DNA from 4 places in the Brevibacillus sp. FIR094 genome. Region 1 is predicted to be linked to each of the others. Evidence: predicted binding sites of a transcription regulator. Region 1 holds the regulator's gene; each other region holds the start of a gene.
What was found. Region 1 encodes LexA, which represses DNA repair genes until DNA is damaged. Its sites were predicted from a motif close to CGAACATATGTTCG; they were not measured.
Positions count from the first base shown of each region.

Region 1 (4,213 bases):
ATCCTGGTAGTTATAAATCAAATAAGAGAGTCGGTGCAAAGCAATCGTTGTTTTTCCGCTCCCCGCTACTCCTTGCACAACAATGGGCCGTTCTTTTTCCGCCCGGATAATATCATTTTGCTCGGATTGAATCGTAGCAACGATGTCTTTTAGTCTGCTATCGTTCGCTTGATTCAGATTGGCTGCCAAAAATTCATCAATGAAGCCCTCTTGCAAAAATTCGTCAGGATGCCCCATTTCGCGATTAATCGTTTCTTTTACCGCTCCATCATAGATGCCTACGATCTTTCCGTCTTCGATCGCAAAATTACGCTTTAATCGAACTTCACCACGCACGATCTCGCGTCCCATCCGGTAAAACGCTTCTTTGCTCTCTCCGGTATAATAAAGACTGGCGATAGGCGCGCGCCAATCCACGACCACAGAATCAAACGTATCGCTGCGTACAATTCCCCGTTTTCCTATGTAGACCTGATCCAGCTCGTAGATTTCATCCTTTAAGAAATCCACTCTGCCGAAATAAGGCTTCTCTCGACCCTGATCTTCCAGGTAGCGCAATTCCTTAGCCTTTTTATAGTTAACGACCTGTTTGACATAATCATCTGTTGCCTCGTGAATATCATTGCGAAGCTGCTCCATTTCTTCGTCGATCGCTGAAATTGTTTCATCCAGCTTTTTTTGTTCCAATTCATAATCACGATGCTGTGTACTCACATTCATTCCCCCTCACATGTATCGTGTCATTGAACGCATCAGGACCATTGCCTAGCCAACCATATTCCAACCGCACAAGAAAGTAGACCGACTCCCAAACTGAGGAGAGCGTACAAAGTGCCACGCAATAGGTGGCCTTCTCCCCAAAAAGAGACCACTTCCAAGGAGAAGCTAGAGAAAGTCGTAAATCCTCCCATGACCCCCGTTGCAAATAAGAGATAGAGTGTCGGAGATAAAAAGCCACGTTCTTTCCCCAGCACGAACAAGATGCCGATGATCAAAGATCCACAAACATTGGCGATCCAGGTTCCCCACGGCCATCCCGGCTGATTCGCGAGCAAAGACAATAGGTAGCGCAAAAGAGAGCCAACTGCTCCACCAACCGCCACAGCTATCCACGCCATCGCTTTCCCTCCCTTGCTATCAATGCCTTATGTTTGTCACAGAAAAAGACACCCTAGCGTCAAGCGAGGATGTCTGTCGTATCAGTAATTGTTATCTTACTGTTTTGGCTTATTTTCTTCAAGGTCTTCCACATATCGGATGGAATCCAAATTTGCTCTCAATGAAAGCTTAACGGCGTCAATGTACTTTTGGCGCAATGCTTTTTGTTCGAGCTTTTCCTCTTCGGTCAAACCTTCTTCGCGCGATTTTTTGACCAATTCGTTGATGCGTTTAATTTCTGCGTCAGATACCACTGCTGGTTCCTCCCACTCTGTAGTAGTGCCGCTTCATTATACCACATTCGAATGATCCCGCAAGACAGCCGAACACTTACGGAGTATCGGGAAGGATGAGAGTCTGACCTGGGTAAATCCTGTTGTTCTCTAAGCCGTTCGCATCCTTAATCTCTATTATATAGTCGCGAACATCCATATGCTCGTCTGTATTGTATTGAACTGCTAACGACCATAGGCTATCTCCAGATTGTACCGTTACTTCTATGCCTTGTGGATCCTCTATTGGAGAAGAAGCAAACACTAGTTCGGTCAACAAATAAAAAAAGAGAGTAAATGTAATAAGAAACAAGAGAGCTTGTCCTCTCGTGATACCAAAACGAACAAGACGTTCTTCTTTTTTCTCGAAACGATTACGTACTGTCAATGAATTCATAATAATGGCCTCCTCACAAACATATGTTCTGATCAGTAGCCTCATAATAAATGAGAACATATGTTCATGTCAACAATGAATCGAACTTATGTTTGTCGAACGCAAGCTCCCATGGTATAATATAGGAAAATATGTTCGAGAAATCAGGGGTGTCTTTCTATGTCAAAATTATCGAGTAGACAACAAGCCATCATCGAGTTCATACGAAAGGAAGTTCGTGATAAAGGATATCCGCCTTCTGTACGTGAAATTGGGGAGGCTGTTGGACTAGCTTCCAGCTCAACGGTACATGGGCATTTGGCACGCTTGGAGAAAAAAGGCCTCATTCGTCGAGATCCTACCAAACCTCGTGCCATCGAATTGCTATCAGATGAAGATCGTTTTCAAGACAATTTCGAAGACTCAGTCGTCCGTGTGCCAGTAATCGGCAAAGTAACCGCTGGACAACCGATTACAGCCATTGAGGATGTGGAAGAATACTTCCCGCTTCCAGACAATATCGTGACTTCTGACAAGGTCTATATGCTGCGCGTCTCCGGGAACAGTATGATTGATGCCGGGATTCTCGACGGAGACTACGTCATTGTTCGCCAACAGCACGTAGCGAACAATGGTGACATTGTCGTAGCCATGACAGAAGAAGATGAAGCGACCGTTAAAAGATTTTTCAAAGAAAAAAATCACTTCCGTCTCCAACCGGAAAATGCCACGATGGAACCGATCATCCTTGAGCATGTCACCATTCTCGGTAAAGTCATCGGTGTTTATCGACTCATTCACTAGTTTCCACGTAAAAAAGGACAGCCTAGGCTGTCCTTTTCGTTTTCTATCTATTATCTGGCGATAAAAAACCAGATGATCATCGTAACTTGCAGGATCACTTTTACGACTGCACTTCCCAAAAATCCGATCAGTGAGCCTACGCCCGCTTTCACTGCTCGCTCCATCGACTGCTTCTGCACCACCAACTCTACGAGAACGACGAATACGAACGGCAAGATCAGCATACCAAACGGTGGGAAAACGAAAATCCCGAGAACAATTCCGACCGCAGCAGCAATGGACGACCACTTGGACCCTCCGTATCTTTTCACGAAATACATATTCGTCAGCAAGTCAGCACCGTAAAGCAGAATACTTAGAACGACCATTCCCCACCAAAAGGATGCCGGCAATCCCGCTCCCGGGTCTGCAATGAAAAAGTGATAGAGCAAAAAGCCCGCCCACAGTAATATCGTATCAGGTAAAACGGGTAAGAAAATTCCTGCGATGCTTAGCAAGAACAATAACACAACCACTACCCACAAAAATATTTCCATCTACTACACTCCCTTCCTTTAGGTATACGAGTGATTACCGATTTCGTTGCGTACTTATTCACTTTTGTCTAAACTATTTTAAAAGAAAGTAGACAGGGAGGTAGTCTCATGAGAAATTGGCATGATCTCTCTTACTTGGGCAGAGGAACCATGCGTCAAAAAGCAGCGTGGGAAGCGATTCAACAGACGCACATTATGAAAGTACTATCCGATTACCGTCCAGTGCTTGCCGGAACCATCCCATTGGACATTGACGTCAAACAAAGCGATCTGGATATTATTTGCGAGAGTCATAATCTGGAACAGTTTGAGCAGGCTGCTCGTACAGCATTTGGCTACTTGCTCGGATTTGAAGTGACACACCTAGATGTAAAAAGTATTCCCACGTGCGTTATCTCGTTTTTCACAGCTGACTTTTGGTTTGAATTGTTTGCTCAACCGGTAGCTGTCGAAAAGCAAAACGCCTATCGTCATATGGAAATCGAAGCACGATTGTTAGAAATAGGAGGCTTGGATGCGTACCAACACATCAGGGCTCTGAAGCAAAGCGGCATCAAAACAGAGCCTGCATTTGCTCGATACTTTCAGATTCCGGGTGATGATCCATACGAGGCCTTGTTGCAATTGGAACCGTTAACCGAACAGGAATTACAACAAAGAGTTCAGCTCCTGCAAAAGGATTAATTTTCGAACAAAGAGCCAAATCTACTGCTTGAATGTATACAGGAAATGAAAATCCCGTATTCAATAATAAATACGGGATTTTTATCATTCAGTTTATCTTGTTTCAAGTTTCACCTAGTCGAATGCAGTTCATTCGTTACACATTACTTACCTAATTAAACAGAATTATGAAATCTATCGTTAAAAATGACATGAAATATTCGCCGAAATATATTGCACAACAATTAGTGAAGCTTTTTACTAAAGGACCTTGGTATGCAGTGGGTTTTACTTTAATTTCATGAGAGCTAGAGCTTATGTTTCATCATTTTTCTTCTTGTTTTCTTCGTCGTAAGTTCATGAAAGCATAATCTTGCCCTAAATCTGGGACAAAATTATGCATT
Region 1 is NZ_JBEAES010000007.1:222,403-226,615, forward strand. Features, by position in the region: gene ACQ5DJ_RS08165 (HelD family protein) at 1-714, opposite strand, end outside; gene crcB (fluoride efflux transporter CrcB) at 753-1,118, opposite strand; gene ACQ5DJ_RS08175 (DUF896 domain-containing protein) at 1,215-1,412, opposite strand; gene yneA (cell division suppressor protein YneA) at 1,489-1,827, opposite strand; gene lexA (transcriptional repressor LexA) at 1,987-2,610, shown strand; gene ACQ5DJ_RS08190 (DUF456 domain-containing protein) at 2,661-3,146, opposite strand; gene ACQ5DJ_RS08195 (DUF4269 domain-containing protein) at 3,255-3,830, shown strand; partial or broken gene ACQ5DJ_RS08200 (TetR/AcrR family transcriptional regulator) at 4,010-4,114, shown strand.

Region 2 (4,213 bases), on a different contig from region 1:
GTTTTCCTTTTCTACCACGATATCTCCCGGCAAACGCCCCAGTGGCAAAAATCTGCCTCCTACCTGCCACAAAAGACCGATTACGATTAAAGCAGCACCACCAATAATAAGTAGCTTGGCTACAGGATTCACGATTTCATCTCCCGACCAAAGTGTTGGTACGCACTCGGGGTGAGTACACGCCCCCGCGGCGTTCGCTGCATAAAGCCGATCTGCATGAGATATGGCTCGCAAACATCTTCCACCGTTTGTGACTCTTCTCCGATTGTTGCTGCAATCGTATCCAATCCAACCGGTCCACCGTCAAAGCGATCAATAATCGCTAGCAACAGTTTGTGGTCGATATGATCGAGACCGCAGGCATCCACTTGCAATCTTTCCAGCGCTTCTTTGGCAATCTCTGTCGTAATGACGCCTTCGCCTTTTACTTGGGCAAAATCGCGAACCCGCTTAAGCAAGCGGTTTGCCACCCGGGGTGTTCCCCGCGAACGTCTGGCAATCTCCTCTGCCCCACCTTCTCGAATGACGACCTGCAAAATGTCGGCTGCCCGCGAGACGATGAAGGTCAGTTCCGGGACTGTATAAAACTCCAGGCGATTTACAACCCCAAAGCGATCTCGAAGCGGCGCAGACAGCATTCCAGCCCGCGTCGTGGCCCCGACCAGTGTAAATGGCGGCAAATCCAAACGAACACTGCGAGCGCTTGGCCCTTTACCGATAATGATGTCCAGCGCAAAATCCTCCATAGCCGGATACAGAACTTCCTCGACGCTTCGGTTGAGCCTGTGAATCTCGTCAATAAACAGGACATCACCCTCTTGCAAATTCGTCAAAATCGCCGCCAAATCACCCGGACGCTCAATTGCCGGACCAGACGTCGTGCGGATATTCACACCCAGCTCATTTGCGATAATTTGCGACAGCGTCGTCTTCCCCAGACCAGGCGGGCCGTACAGCAGTACGTGATCCAACGACTCTTTCCGCATTTTGGCTGCTTCAATAAAAATTTTCAGGTTTTCCTTTACGTGCTGTTGACCAATGTATTCGTTTAAATAGCGAGGACGGAGGCTCAGCTCCGCCGCATCTTCTTCCCAATTCATATGCGTCGTGATGATCCGAGAATCCAAAATCCTACCCCCTCATGAGCAACGCAAGCCCTTGTTTGATGAGCTTTTCTACACCATCGCCCTCTTTTGATTTCTCAGACAGCGTGTTTCTGATTTTTTGCAGTTCACCATCAGAGTAACCCAGTGCGGTCAATGCATCGAGTGCTTCGTTCAGTGCCGACACAGCTTGTTCGCCTGCTGTCAAATCACCCGCTGCAACAGTCAAAATCGCAGATGGTGTGTATCCTACCAATTTATCCTTCAAATCGAGGATAATGCGCTGGGCAGTCTTTTTCCCAATCCCCGGAAATTTCGTCAAATAGGTAACATTCTCCTGTTGAACCGCCATCACCAACTGCTCAGGCGTCGCTGCAGCCAGAATGGCCAATCCGCCTTTTGGACCGATTCCACTAACATCAAGCAGCTTGCGGAACAAATCGCGTTCGTCACGGGTAGCAAAGCCGTACAACAGAATGGCATCTTCCCGCACGTGGTGGTGAGTAAACAATTTGGTTTTGTTACCTTCATATCGAACGAATTGGTACGGGTTTGGGCAAAACAGTCGATAACCAATTCCGCCCGTTTCGATAACTATGTATTCCGAATCGAGATAACTAAGTGTACCTTCTACAAAATCAATCATTTCTTGACCCCTTCCGAAATGGAAATGAACGCGCGAAACTGTGCGTGCGTAATGGCAATGCCCAATGCGTCCGCCACATCGTCAGGCTTTGGTATTTCTTTTAACCGCAATAGGAGCTTCGTCATTTCCTGTATTTGCTTCTTCTCTGCTCCCCCGTAGCCAGTAACCGCTTGCTTGACTTGCATTGGGGTATATTCATAGACCGGCACACCAGCTAGCTCTGCCGCAAGCAAAATAACCCCTCGCGCTTGACCAACTGTAAAGGCCGTCGTCACGTTTTTATTAAAGAAAAGCTTTTCGACGGACATTTCATCGGGACGATATGTTTCCAGAAGGCTCTGCATTGCCTCAAAAATCTGTTTCAATCTAAGCGGTACTGACAATCCTGCTTCTGTCTGAATGCTTCCATATTGGACGGGACGCAATTGGCTGCCCTCTTTATCCACAACCCCGAAGCCAACAATCGCAATGCCAGGGTCAATTCCTAAAATGCGCATAGTCCACTCTCCGTGAGCAAAGATTCTACCCTCTACTGTAACACAAAGCACTCAAAAAGCGAACGTGTATTTCCATAGTAAAAACCCGCTCCTTATAAAAGGAACGGGTTATACGGTGTCTGTTAGTGTTTGTTCATTCCGAGTGAATCCGACACATCATGCTGCAAGTGGGCATATTCGTCTACGCCACTTTGCATGTGCTCTTTGATCTTATTGATCTGTTGGTAATTGAGCTTGTTGTGCCCCTGGTTCAACTGAACGTACAAACGCTGATGGAACTGGTCTTTGTAGCTACCTCTAGGCATGGTAGACATGGTCTAAAGACTCCTCCTTCGATCACCGTATGAAATCAGTATGGCGTAAGCGCAAGGGCGTTATGATACCAAGATTTACGCCACATGAGCCAGACATCTAATTGAAACGATAAGCAGTGGAGGTGTTGGTTATTGCGAAGCAAAGTCCTCATTTTTTGTATATGCCTTTTCGTAATCGCACTGACAATGCCGCACTCTGCATTTGCCAAGGTCAAGGATGACATCATGGTCACCGTATCAGTGTCACCAGAGTCCCCCTTCCAAACGACCATGCCCTTCCTTGATCAAAAGCAATTTACGAAGCGGCTATTGGGCTCTACTACCGAAGTCGCCTCCCACAACCCACACTGGATACGTGCTACATTGACGGTAAAAAAAAGAACGTATGTATATGATCACGATGGCCAGCTTTATGAAAAAGAAATGCCTCGTCGTTATGTTTTGGTAAACGATGTTCGCCAGCGGATCGAGGAAATGGTCAAGTCCGTAGAGGCAGTCCATTTTGCACAAGCCCTCCCCTGGGAACAGGTGAAAAAAACGTTGAAACGGATGGAATTCGGTACCGTGATTGATTTAGAGACAGGACAGCGTTTTGATGTCCAGCGCAGAGCAGGTAGTCGCCATGCCGATGTCCAACCGTTAACACGCAAGGATACACTGATCATGAAAAACATTTATCAGGGGAAATGGTCGTGGAAGCGCAGAGCCATTCTGGTAGAGGTAGACGGTACTTATTTTGCAGCATCCATGCACGGAATGCCTCATGGCGCTGGCGCGATTAAAGGAAATGAATTCCCCGGGCATTTTTGCATCCACTTTTTTGGCAGCTCCACCCATCGACGCACAGAGCCTGATCCTAGTCACAGCATGATGATTCTCAAAGCCTCCGGAGCACTTGCGGCTACAATAAAAGGGGCGTCTCCTGAAGAGCTTGTCGGCTATTTCCTCACCGCGCTGCATGAGCACGACACCCATGCGATGCGAATGACAACGGACGGATTTGAACTTCCTGAAGGGTTGTCCGCGATCGAATCTGTGCGATCGTCAGAAATCGTCATCCCGTCGGACGAACGTGGTCCCCTTTTGATAGAGGTACCCGTTCGGCTCACGTACATCGCCCGGGAAGGCGGGAATTTTCGAAGGACATGGCAGTTCCTTTTGCGCCGCGAAGTCCCGGGGGAACGCTGGAGAATCATCGCGGTTGAACTGAATCCATAGCAATTGAAATAAGAAATCCCTTTCCAATCCAATACGTGCTTGTTACACGAAAGGCTCGAAAGGGATTTCTTTTCATTTCACCCGTTTTCATTGGCCACTCCATTGGTATTCGCCATAGGTGGACAATACACTGTTATACTCTGCCAGATTCCGAATGCGAATCCCCCGTTTCAGATTCTCCCATTCCTCTTTTGGCAGACTCGCTTCCATTTTCGCAGTATCGATTCGATAAAAGGTTTGCACGACATCTTGTTCAGCAGGCAGACCATGAAAGAGGGCAAGCATGCCGTCTGACGCTATTCCGATATGTCCACTATCCTTGCACGCTGGCGCTATATCCTGCTCGCGTTTCATTAAGATCATCTTGACGGGCTCAGCTTGTACAATTTCCCATCCATTATAGTTGCCCATGACGTCTGCCAGTTGATTGGTACG
Region 2 is NZ_JBEAES010000012.1:86,834-91,046, forward strand. Features, by position in the region: gene ACQ5DJ_RS12880 (DUF2905 domain-containing protein) at 1-132, opposite strand, end outside; gene ruvB (Holliday junction branch migration DNA helicase RuvB) at 129-1,127, opposite strand; gene ruvA (Holliday junction branch migration protein RuvA) at 1,132-1,749, opposite strand; gene ruvC (crossover junction endodeoxyribonuclease RuvC) at 1,746-2,246, opposite strand; gene ACQ5DJ_RS12900 (hypothetical protein) at 2,369-2,560, opposite strand; gene ACQ5DJ_RS12905 (hypothetical protein) at 2,693-3,778, shown strand; gene ACQ5DJ_RS12910 (BofC C-terminal domain-containing protein) at 3,866-4,213, opposite strand, start outside.
Region 2: the regulator LexA is predicted to act here: its motif matches at 2,306-2,319, upstream of ruvC (crossover junction endodeoxyribonuclease RuvC).

Region 3 (4,213 bases), on a different contig from region 1:
GCGAGTGAGGACTTACCCGAGCCAGACAAACCCGTCAGAACGACGAATTTGTCCCTCGGAATGACTACATCAACATTTTTCAGATTGTGGGCACGTGCACCCTTTACGACAATATGTTCTAATGGCATGAAAAAAACCTCTCCTTAGAGTTCCGCCTTCAGCTCAAGAATCAAATCACGCAATTCGGCCGCACGCTCGAACATGAGGTTGCGTGCCGCTTCCTTCATTTCTTCTTCCATACGTTCTATGACAGCCACTCGATCCTTCTTCGGCATTTTTTTGAAGTCTGCATGTGGCAAGTAATCTGCTTTTTCCTCCGCTACCTTGGTCGCCTCGATCACTTCGCGGACTGACTTTTTCACGGTTTGTGGTGTGATGCCGTGCTCTTCATTGTACGCCATCTGAATAGAACGACGACGCTCTGTCTCACGAATCGCAGAGGTCATCGAATCTGTCATTTTGTCCGCGTACATGATAACGCGTCCCTCTGAGTTCCGCGCAGCCCGACCAATCGTCTGAATCAGCGAACGCTCATTGCGCAGGAAGCCTTCCTTGTCTGCATCCAAAATCGCCACAAGCGATACTTCCGGCAAGTCCAAGCCTTCCCGCAAGAGATTGATCCCGACTAGCACGTCAAACTCACCCAAGCGCAATGAACGTAAAATCTGCATCCGCTCGATCGTTTTAATATCCGAGTGAAGATAGCGGACCTTGATTCCGATTTCTTTCAGATAGTCCGTCAAATCCTCAGACATTTTCTTCGTCAGCGTCGTGATGAGAACCCGCTCATTTTTCGCAATCGTAGATTGAATTTCGCCAATCAAATCGTCGATCTGTCCCTTGATCGGACGTACCGTAACCGTTGGGTCGATCAAGCCTGTCGGACGAATCACCTGCTGCACCATTTCCGGGCTGTGCTCCAGCTCATAAAGTCCAGGCGTAGCTGAAATGTAGATCGCTTGTTTCAGCTTTCCTTCAAACTCCTCGAACTTGAGTGGGCGGTTATCGCGTGCAGAAGGCAGACGGAATCCGTGCTCGACCAGTACATCCTTCCGTGCGCGGTCACCGTTATACATCCCCCGAACCTGCGGCAAGGTCATATGCGACTCATCCATCATGACGATAAAATCTTCTGGGAAGTAATCCAACAAGGTATACGGAGCATGCCCGGCAGACAGTCCTGTCAAATGGCGCGAGTAGTTTTCAATACCGGAGCAAAAGCCCATCTCCATCATCATCTCAATATCATACCGTGTACGTTGCTCTAATCGCTGTGCTTCCAAGAGCTTGCCCGCATCACGGAATTCTTTCAGTCTTTCTTCCAGCTCGGCCTCGATGCTTTGGACAGCCAGCTTCATTTTCTCCTCGCGCGTCACGTAGTGAGATTTAGGGAAAATGGCAACGTGATCACGCTGTCCCAAAATCTCACCGGTCAGTATATCAATGGAAGTAATCCGTTCAATTTCATCACCAAAAAACTCGACGCGAATCGCCTGCTCACTTTCAGAGGCAGGGAAAATCTCCACCACGTCGCCTCGCACCCTGAATGTACCGCGGGTAAAGTTGATGTCATTGCGTGTGTACTGGATATCGACCAAACGATGCAAAATCTCGTCCCGTCCTGTTTCCATGCCAACACGTAAAGACAAGAGCAACTCCCGATACTCTTCAGGCGAACCCAATCCGTAAATGCAGGAGACGGAGGCAACAATGATGACATCTCGGCGTTCAAACAAAGCACTGGTAGCCGAGTGACGGAGCTTGTCGATCTCGTCGTTAATGCTCGAGTCTTTTTCAATAAACGTATCCGATTGGGGAATGTACGCTTCGGGTTGATAGTAATCGTAGTAGCTGACGAAGTATTCCACCGCGTTGTTCGGGAAAAACTCCTTAAACTCTGCACAAAGCTGAGCTGCCAGAGTTTTGTTGTGTGCCATCACGAGTGTTGGCCTGTTCACCTGAGCAATTACCTGGGCAGCCGTATAAGTCTTTCCCGTTCCCGTCGCACCCAGCAATGTCTGGTGTCGCTTGCCAGCCTGTAACCCTGCCACCAGCTCGGCAATGGCGGTCGGCTGGTCACCGGACGGTTGAAACTCCGATACCAATTCAAAACGCTCCATTCCCTCGTTCATCTCCTCATAGCATGACTGTTTCTACTTCCATTATAACACAATTCCGGCTAGTTTAAGCCCAAAATTCGAACAAACGTTTGTCTTCATCTTTCCACCAATTTCTCCGATATAGATGAAGGAAGTACAAACATGCGCAGATAGACTCGCCACCTTTAGGGAGGATTGACATGTCAGATACCGGAACAACCGTTAAAAATAATCCTTATATACAACCGCATATGAGCTATAAAGGCAAAAAAGAATTCACCACCGAGCTGGACCAAAATGCCTTTATGAAGCTCATGCTGGAGCAGTTAAAGCATCAAGACCCTATGTCCCCAATGGACAACTCTCAGTTCATCCAGCAAACAAGTATGCTGACCATGGTAGAAAAAATCACAAAAATGACCACGCTGATGGAGCAATCGAACAACAGCATGGTCACTTTGGAAAAGTATGAAAAGCTGGTAGGTCGTACAGCTTCGTATTCTATTACCAAAAAAGATGAGATGACGGGAGAAACTTCGACGGAGCGGAAAGAAGGCGTACTTGACGCCGTCTACATGGATCAAGGCAAAATCTACTTCCGTATCGCAGGCGAATCGACACCGATTCCGCTGGCAGACGTCTCCGGACTGGAATCGCAAGGTCTGGCTGGTAATACGCTCGATAACAGCGTGAAGTACATGGAAATGATCGGTCGAGAGATTTCCTATAAAGTAACCAAGGAAGTCGACCGCGATGGCAATCCAGATACCACAAATGACATTTCCAAGGTTGATGAAATCTTGAATGGCGTCATCACTGGCTTTACCACCAAAAACGGTACAGCACAGTTCCAACTGGATAATGGATCAACCGTAAAAGCCGAAGAAATCGTAGGCATGACGGTGAAGCCTGAAAACAGAACCATGGGCAACTCCCTTGCCTACGCGCAAATGATCGGCTACAACATCACGTACAACCAGTCCCAAACGAATCCAGACGGCACCTCTACCAATACTCCTCTTACCGGAGTGGTAAAGGCTGTCAGCATGAAAAACGGAGTAGTTGAATTCGTCCTCCAGGATGATAAGAAAGTCAGTCTCAATCAAATCACAGGATTCGAAGCAACTGCCTAGAATCCAATACAAAAAGCCGCACCTCTTCGAAATCGGAGAAGGCGGCTTTTTCTTCTTCAGGTTCCTATTCGTTTACGATCACTTTTCCGGTTCTCGCATCCACATAAAACGTATCATCTACTTTAAATTCTCCCCCGCAAAAGCAATGCGAGCGAGTTTGACGGAACGAAAGGTCATAACCGAGCTTCCAGGTAATCGTGCCTTTCTTGTAATCTGGTTGGTGGATGTAGGTCAGCTCAAGTGGAAAGGTTTGCAGTAAACGGGTCATGGCCACTTGTTCTTTAAGCGCTTGGGAACGTGCCGGGTATTTGACACTGGCCGGTTTGTTTATGCTTACCTGCTCCCATGCACCCGTCCATGAATCGATCCGAATCGTATACATCCCATTCTCCACACTCTGATTGTTCCCATAAACCGGAAGACCGTTCACAAGGGGATCAGCAACGATGAAGGTGTACCTTTCATCTCCATCCTCCGTTACTTGTATCTGATTGCCTCCAGACGGAGCCAGTCTTCTCAAAAGCTTATCCGCTTCCATCCGATCCCGCTTCTTATCCGTTTTCACGTTAGACCATTGCGGATTGTTCACCTTTGTGGAAAATTCAAGCAGTTCACCAGTTTTCGCATCTGTCACAAGGAGATGATGCTGCTCCCCGTTACTGCTTCCCTCAGGAAACGTAGCCATTCGAGATATCTTGTCAGCATCGGGAACCCCTTCACCAAAATTTCCCCATATGAAATAACGAAGAGCTGGACCATCATCGTAACTCGCTTCGTAGATGGATAGCGGCAGCTTTTCTGTTTCGATTCTAAACAATATGCGTAACAAATCACGTGCTTGCGACTCTGTTTGGGCTTCCCACTTCTCACCTGTTCCAGTCACATTGATGGTCTGAGACGGGTTGGTAGTCTCTCGGGTATTCTTTGTTACTAATCGTTTGCCACTAAAGGCATCCAATGCACTACCTGTATGTTGTTGTG
Region 3 is NZ_JBEAES010000026.1:54,933-59,145, reverse strand. Features, by position in the region: gene uvrA (excinuclease ABC subunit UvrA) at 1-128, opposite strand, end outside; gene uvrB (excinuclease ABC subunit UvrB) at 144-2,120, opposite strand; gene ACQ5DJ_RS21330 (flagellar hook assembly protein FlgD) at 2,300-3,232, shown strand; gene ACQ5DJ_RS21325 (hypothetical protein) at 3,297-4,213, opposite strand, start outside.
Region 3: the regulator LexA is predicted to act here: its motif matches at 2,199-2,212, upstream of uvrB (excinuclease ABC subunit UvrB).

Region 4 (4,213 bases), on a different contig from region 1:
TTGATGGCAGTAGGCAAGACCGAACAGAAAAAGGATCTCGATCTGGTCGTGTACGATTTGGCCACTGCAAAAGAACGGCGCCTCCCAGGTGTTATCAAAGGATGGGTTCCAACGGATGAGATGAATGGGCAAGTCCAGCCCGTCAGTTTTATGGATGATGGACGCTACGCGACGTTTGAAATGAGAACAGAGGAAGAAAGCTTTGAGGAGCTTCGTCAACGTTACGATTGGCAGTCAGGCAAGGTGATCAGCTGGAATCCACCCGTTCCCAAAGAAGCTTGGTCTGGCTATATCCAGTCGACAGATGGCGCCTATCAAATGTATTGGAATGCAGGGGTGTTTAAGGGTGACGTCAAACTGAAGGAAATGAAACCAGATGCGATATGGATTCCAGGCACTCACCATTTGGTTTATATCGATTGGGAAAAAGCTGAACAAGGAGCGGAGTCCGTGTCGTCGCTCTTCCTGTTCGATGCTGATCGTAAGCAACAATCTGTGCTGGTGAAAGGACTGCCAGCGAGTGTATCTATTTTGGGAGCTAGCAACGACGGCAAATGGCTGTATGTCACGACTCCGGAGCTACTTGCCCCTTAGCATCATATTCCGATGCCAGCATGGATAAAATGATCAAGGATTCGTAAGTATGGCCTGATTTTAGGCAATCGCGCAAGGTGCCCTCTATGTGAAACCCTTCCGATACGTAAAGGCTGCGGGCGCGGTCATTCGTTTCTTTTACATCCAGCCAGAGTCGATGGGCTTTTTGCTCGATGAAGGTCCAATGCTTAATCTGACGCAGGATGTTGCGACCGTAGCCTTCGCCCTTGACTGCGATTGTAACACGCATGAGTTCAATACTTTGATGAGGATTGGTCAGCCCGGCGATGATGACGTAGCCGACGGGGTGGCCTGTTTCTTTTTTTTCCGCAATCATATGGAGGATGTCCGGGTTGCCAAGTGCGTGGTGGTGCTGCTCTTCGCTCCACGGGATAATGAACGGGGTATTCTCTGGCGCATTTTCTACTTCACATACGAATGGAATGTCTGTCGGTGTAGTACGGCGCAAGTGGATGGTCATGCGTGTATCTCCTTTTCAGCTTAACATTTACATACCATGATCAGATTGCCGTCGGGATCGCGGAAGTTGAACCAGTGGCCATGCTGGATAGGAACGACGACTTCCACTCCGCTCTCCTTAAGAAATACATAAGAGGCTTCGATATCTTGTGTGTTGAAATGAAACAAGGGGGCATCATCTGTGATGCGCTTCGGAAAGATTTTGCTGTCCAGAACGAGCGTCAGTCCGCTTTGTAAGGGAATGCAGTATATATGTCCGAACATAATCTCACCGTCCGCGGGAATGCCCAAGAGACGGCAGTACCAGTCGCGTGCGCTAAAGAGATTTCATCACCAACCTTCCGAAGCGAAATTTGGATTCCTGTCGTGAAAAAGTAACCCCTTATTGGATTCGCTCTCACTTGCGGAACACCTACCGACGTGTGCTTGACCGAGAAGAAATAATTACCAACTTTTTTTTGCGCCAGACAGGCATAAAAGCGAACGTTTGTTTGCTATAATAAGAACAAAGCAAAACAAGAACATAAGTTCTTATTAGGGGATGATCGTGTGTCCAATGCGAACAAGCGGATCGTGTTTTTGATCGACATGCAGAGCTTTTATGCCAGTATCGAGAAAGGGGCCAATCCAGAGCTGCGAAACAAGCCGATTGTCGTCGCAGGTGATCCAGAGCGGCGCAGCGGAGTTGTGCTGGCAGCGTGTCCGATTTCCAAGTCATACGGAGTGGTCGCTGCCGAAGCGCTATGGCAGGCGCAGCAAAAGTGTCGCCAGCTCGTCGTTGTTCGTCCGCGCATGGAGATGTACATCCGCATCTCCATGCAAATCACTCGCATATTCGAAGCATTTACAGACAAGGTGGAGCCGTACTCGATCGACGAGCAGTTTCTCGACGTGACAGGCAGTGTCCATCTATTTGGTGATCCGCTGCAGATGGCTGCACAGATTCGGCAGCGCGTCTGGATGGAGACGGGAATCAACTGTCGGGTAGGCATCGGAGAGAACAAGGTACTGGCCAAGATGGCCTGCGACAATTTCGCCAAGAAACGGGAAGAAGGCGTTTTTTGGCTCAAGCGGGAAACGTTAGCGGATACGCTCTGGAAGCTTCCGATTGAAAAGCTGTTCGGGGTAGGCTCACGCATGAAGCGTCATTTTCATCGGATGGGCGTCTATCAGATCGGGCAGCTGGCAGATATGAGGCCAGCCATCCTCACTCGACATTGGGGAGTGAACGGGGAAGTGCTGTGGCGCACGGCTCACGGAATCGACGATTCGCCTGTGGCTTTGGATTCCTATGATTCACAAAAAGGAATCGGTCATCACATGACGTTGCCTCGGGATTATCATACCGCAGCAGAAATCAAGGTTATATTATTGGAGCTGTGCGAAGAAGTGTGCCGTCGGGCGCGGAAAAAGGAGCTGATGGGCTCCGTTCTGTCTGTGGGCTGTCGTGGAGCTGATTTGGCTGCTGGAACGGGCTTTGGGCGGCAGATGAAGCTCACGGAACAGACGAATGATGCCATGACTTTGTACGAAGCGGCCTGCTTTCTGTTTGACCGTCACTGGCAGGAAACGCCCGTCCGCAGTATCGGGGTCAATCTGGGGCAGCTTGTCCCTGACAACGTGGTGCAACTCAATCTGTTCACGGACAATCACAAGCGGCGTTCGTTGGCACAAGCCATGGATGATATTCGGACCCGGTACGGTCAGGATGCCATCCTGCGCGCCACCTCTGCCTTGGACGCGGGACAGGCGAAAGAGCGTGCACGTAAGATCGGAGGACACTACAAGTGACGGAGCCGATGGTGTCAGACGAGCAGGAATTGATACGCCAGTATATTTTATTTGGCATTTTGTTTCGGGCGGTCATGGTCGACCTGGCGGAGGTGCGGATTGTGCCGTTGAAATTTTCTTATCAGATGATGTTCGATGAGCTCTCGCGGTGGGCGGAGCGGAAGCATCACCAGCTGCGTCGCATCTTGGGACAGAGAGGGTGCACAGTCGTCAGCTCACGACGTCAGGGACATATGTATGTCGTCCACTATCGACAACGCGGGTACGTACGAGAAGCGATCTATACGATTGAAGTATTGCGGGCAGAGTGTCAGGAGCTCGTCCATTTGTGGACCCGATATGAACAGCGAGGAGAGAACAAGCGATGAGGGAAAAACGCGTGTCCAAAAAGGAAAATGTATTCGTGGCCAGTCGGTTTGTGCTGCCGGAGCATCGGGAAATGTATTTGCGCATCAAGGAAGAAGAGCGCCGCTATGTACCACCCGAGCTGGATCAGGAGCAGCTCAGCGCCTTGAGCGAGCTGGTATGGCAGGCGTTCCAGACAGAGAGCATCCTGACGCTGACCTATTATGACGGGCGAGAGCCGCGACGCCTGTCTGCCCACATTATCCATATTGATCAAGCGGCGAGACGCCTCAAGCTTCGGGTGGGCTCCGAGATTCATTGGGTTCCTTTTGCCAGGCTGCTGCATGTGGAGCTGGCAGCGAGCTTCTAAATCGAGGAAATGCAGGTACATGATGGGGAGAGCACAAGAATAACTCAAGAAATAGACAAAAATAGGTCTCTTTTTCAAAAGCAAGCGTCAAAAAACAGCGTGCCGCGTTGAAACGGTGTGTGCGAGGAAGATGTGAGATTCCTGAAACGAAAAGCGGTCAAAAACAACCGTTTTTCGTGTTTTTTGGCTTACACGGATTTTGCCAGAAGGGAGGTTTCGCTGTATTGTTAGATTATCTTTTGAAGCATATATTTGACGGATAGAACAAAGGAGATTTAACATGCTAGCACAAGAAATGGGTGTCATATTCACCAAGCACGCCGATCAAATTACTTCCAAGCGTTGGGGAGAATTCATGCAACAATTGGAGGAAAAAGGCCTGTACGTGCTCATTGAGACAGACACGATCGGAAGAGTGATGAGTCCATTGGGCGGATTGATGCCCATGCCGTGTAAAAGTGAGACGCTCCATATTGTGACAGCTGATGAGCTGGAGCAGCGCGGCTTGCCGCTCGGTCACCACATCGTAACGAAAGCGAAAGAAAAAGTAGTCCAACCATAATCGAAAAAACCAACGCAACCTTTCCTGTGGGAGCTAGCCTCCAAGTGGGAAAGGTTTTTTGTTGTCTTAAA
Region 4 is NZ_JBEAES010000027.1:66,757-70,969, reverse strand. Features, by position in the region: gene ACQ5DJ_RS21760 (hypothetical protein) at 1-594, shown strand, start outside; gene ACQ5DJ_RS21755 (GNAT family N-acetyltransferase) at 566-1,075, opposite strand; partial or broken gene ACQ5DJ_RS21750 (VOC family protein) at 1,096-1,389, opposite strand; gene ACQ5DJ_RS21745 (DNA polymerase IV) at 1,624-2,865, shown strand; gene ACQ5DJ_RS21740 (hypothetical protein) at 2,862-3,233, shown strand; gene ACQ5DJ_RS21735 (YolD-like family protein) at 3,230-3,580, shown strand; gene ACQ5DJ_RS21730 (hypothetical protein) at 3,861-4,142, shown strand.
Region 4: the regulator LexA is predicted to act here: its motif matches at 1,555-1,568, upstream of ACQ5DJ_RS21745 (DNA polymerase IV).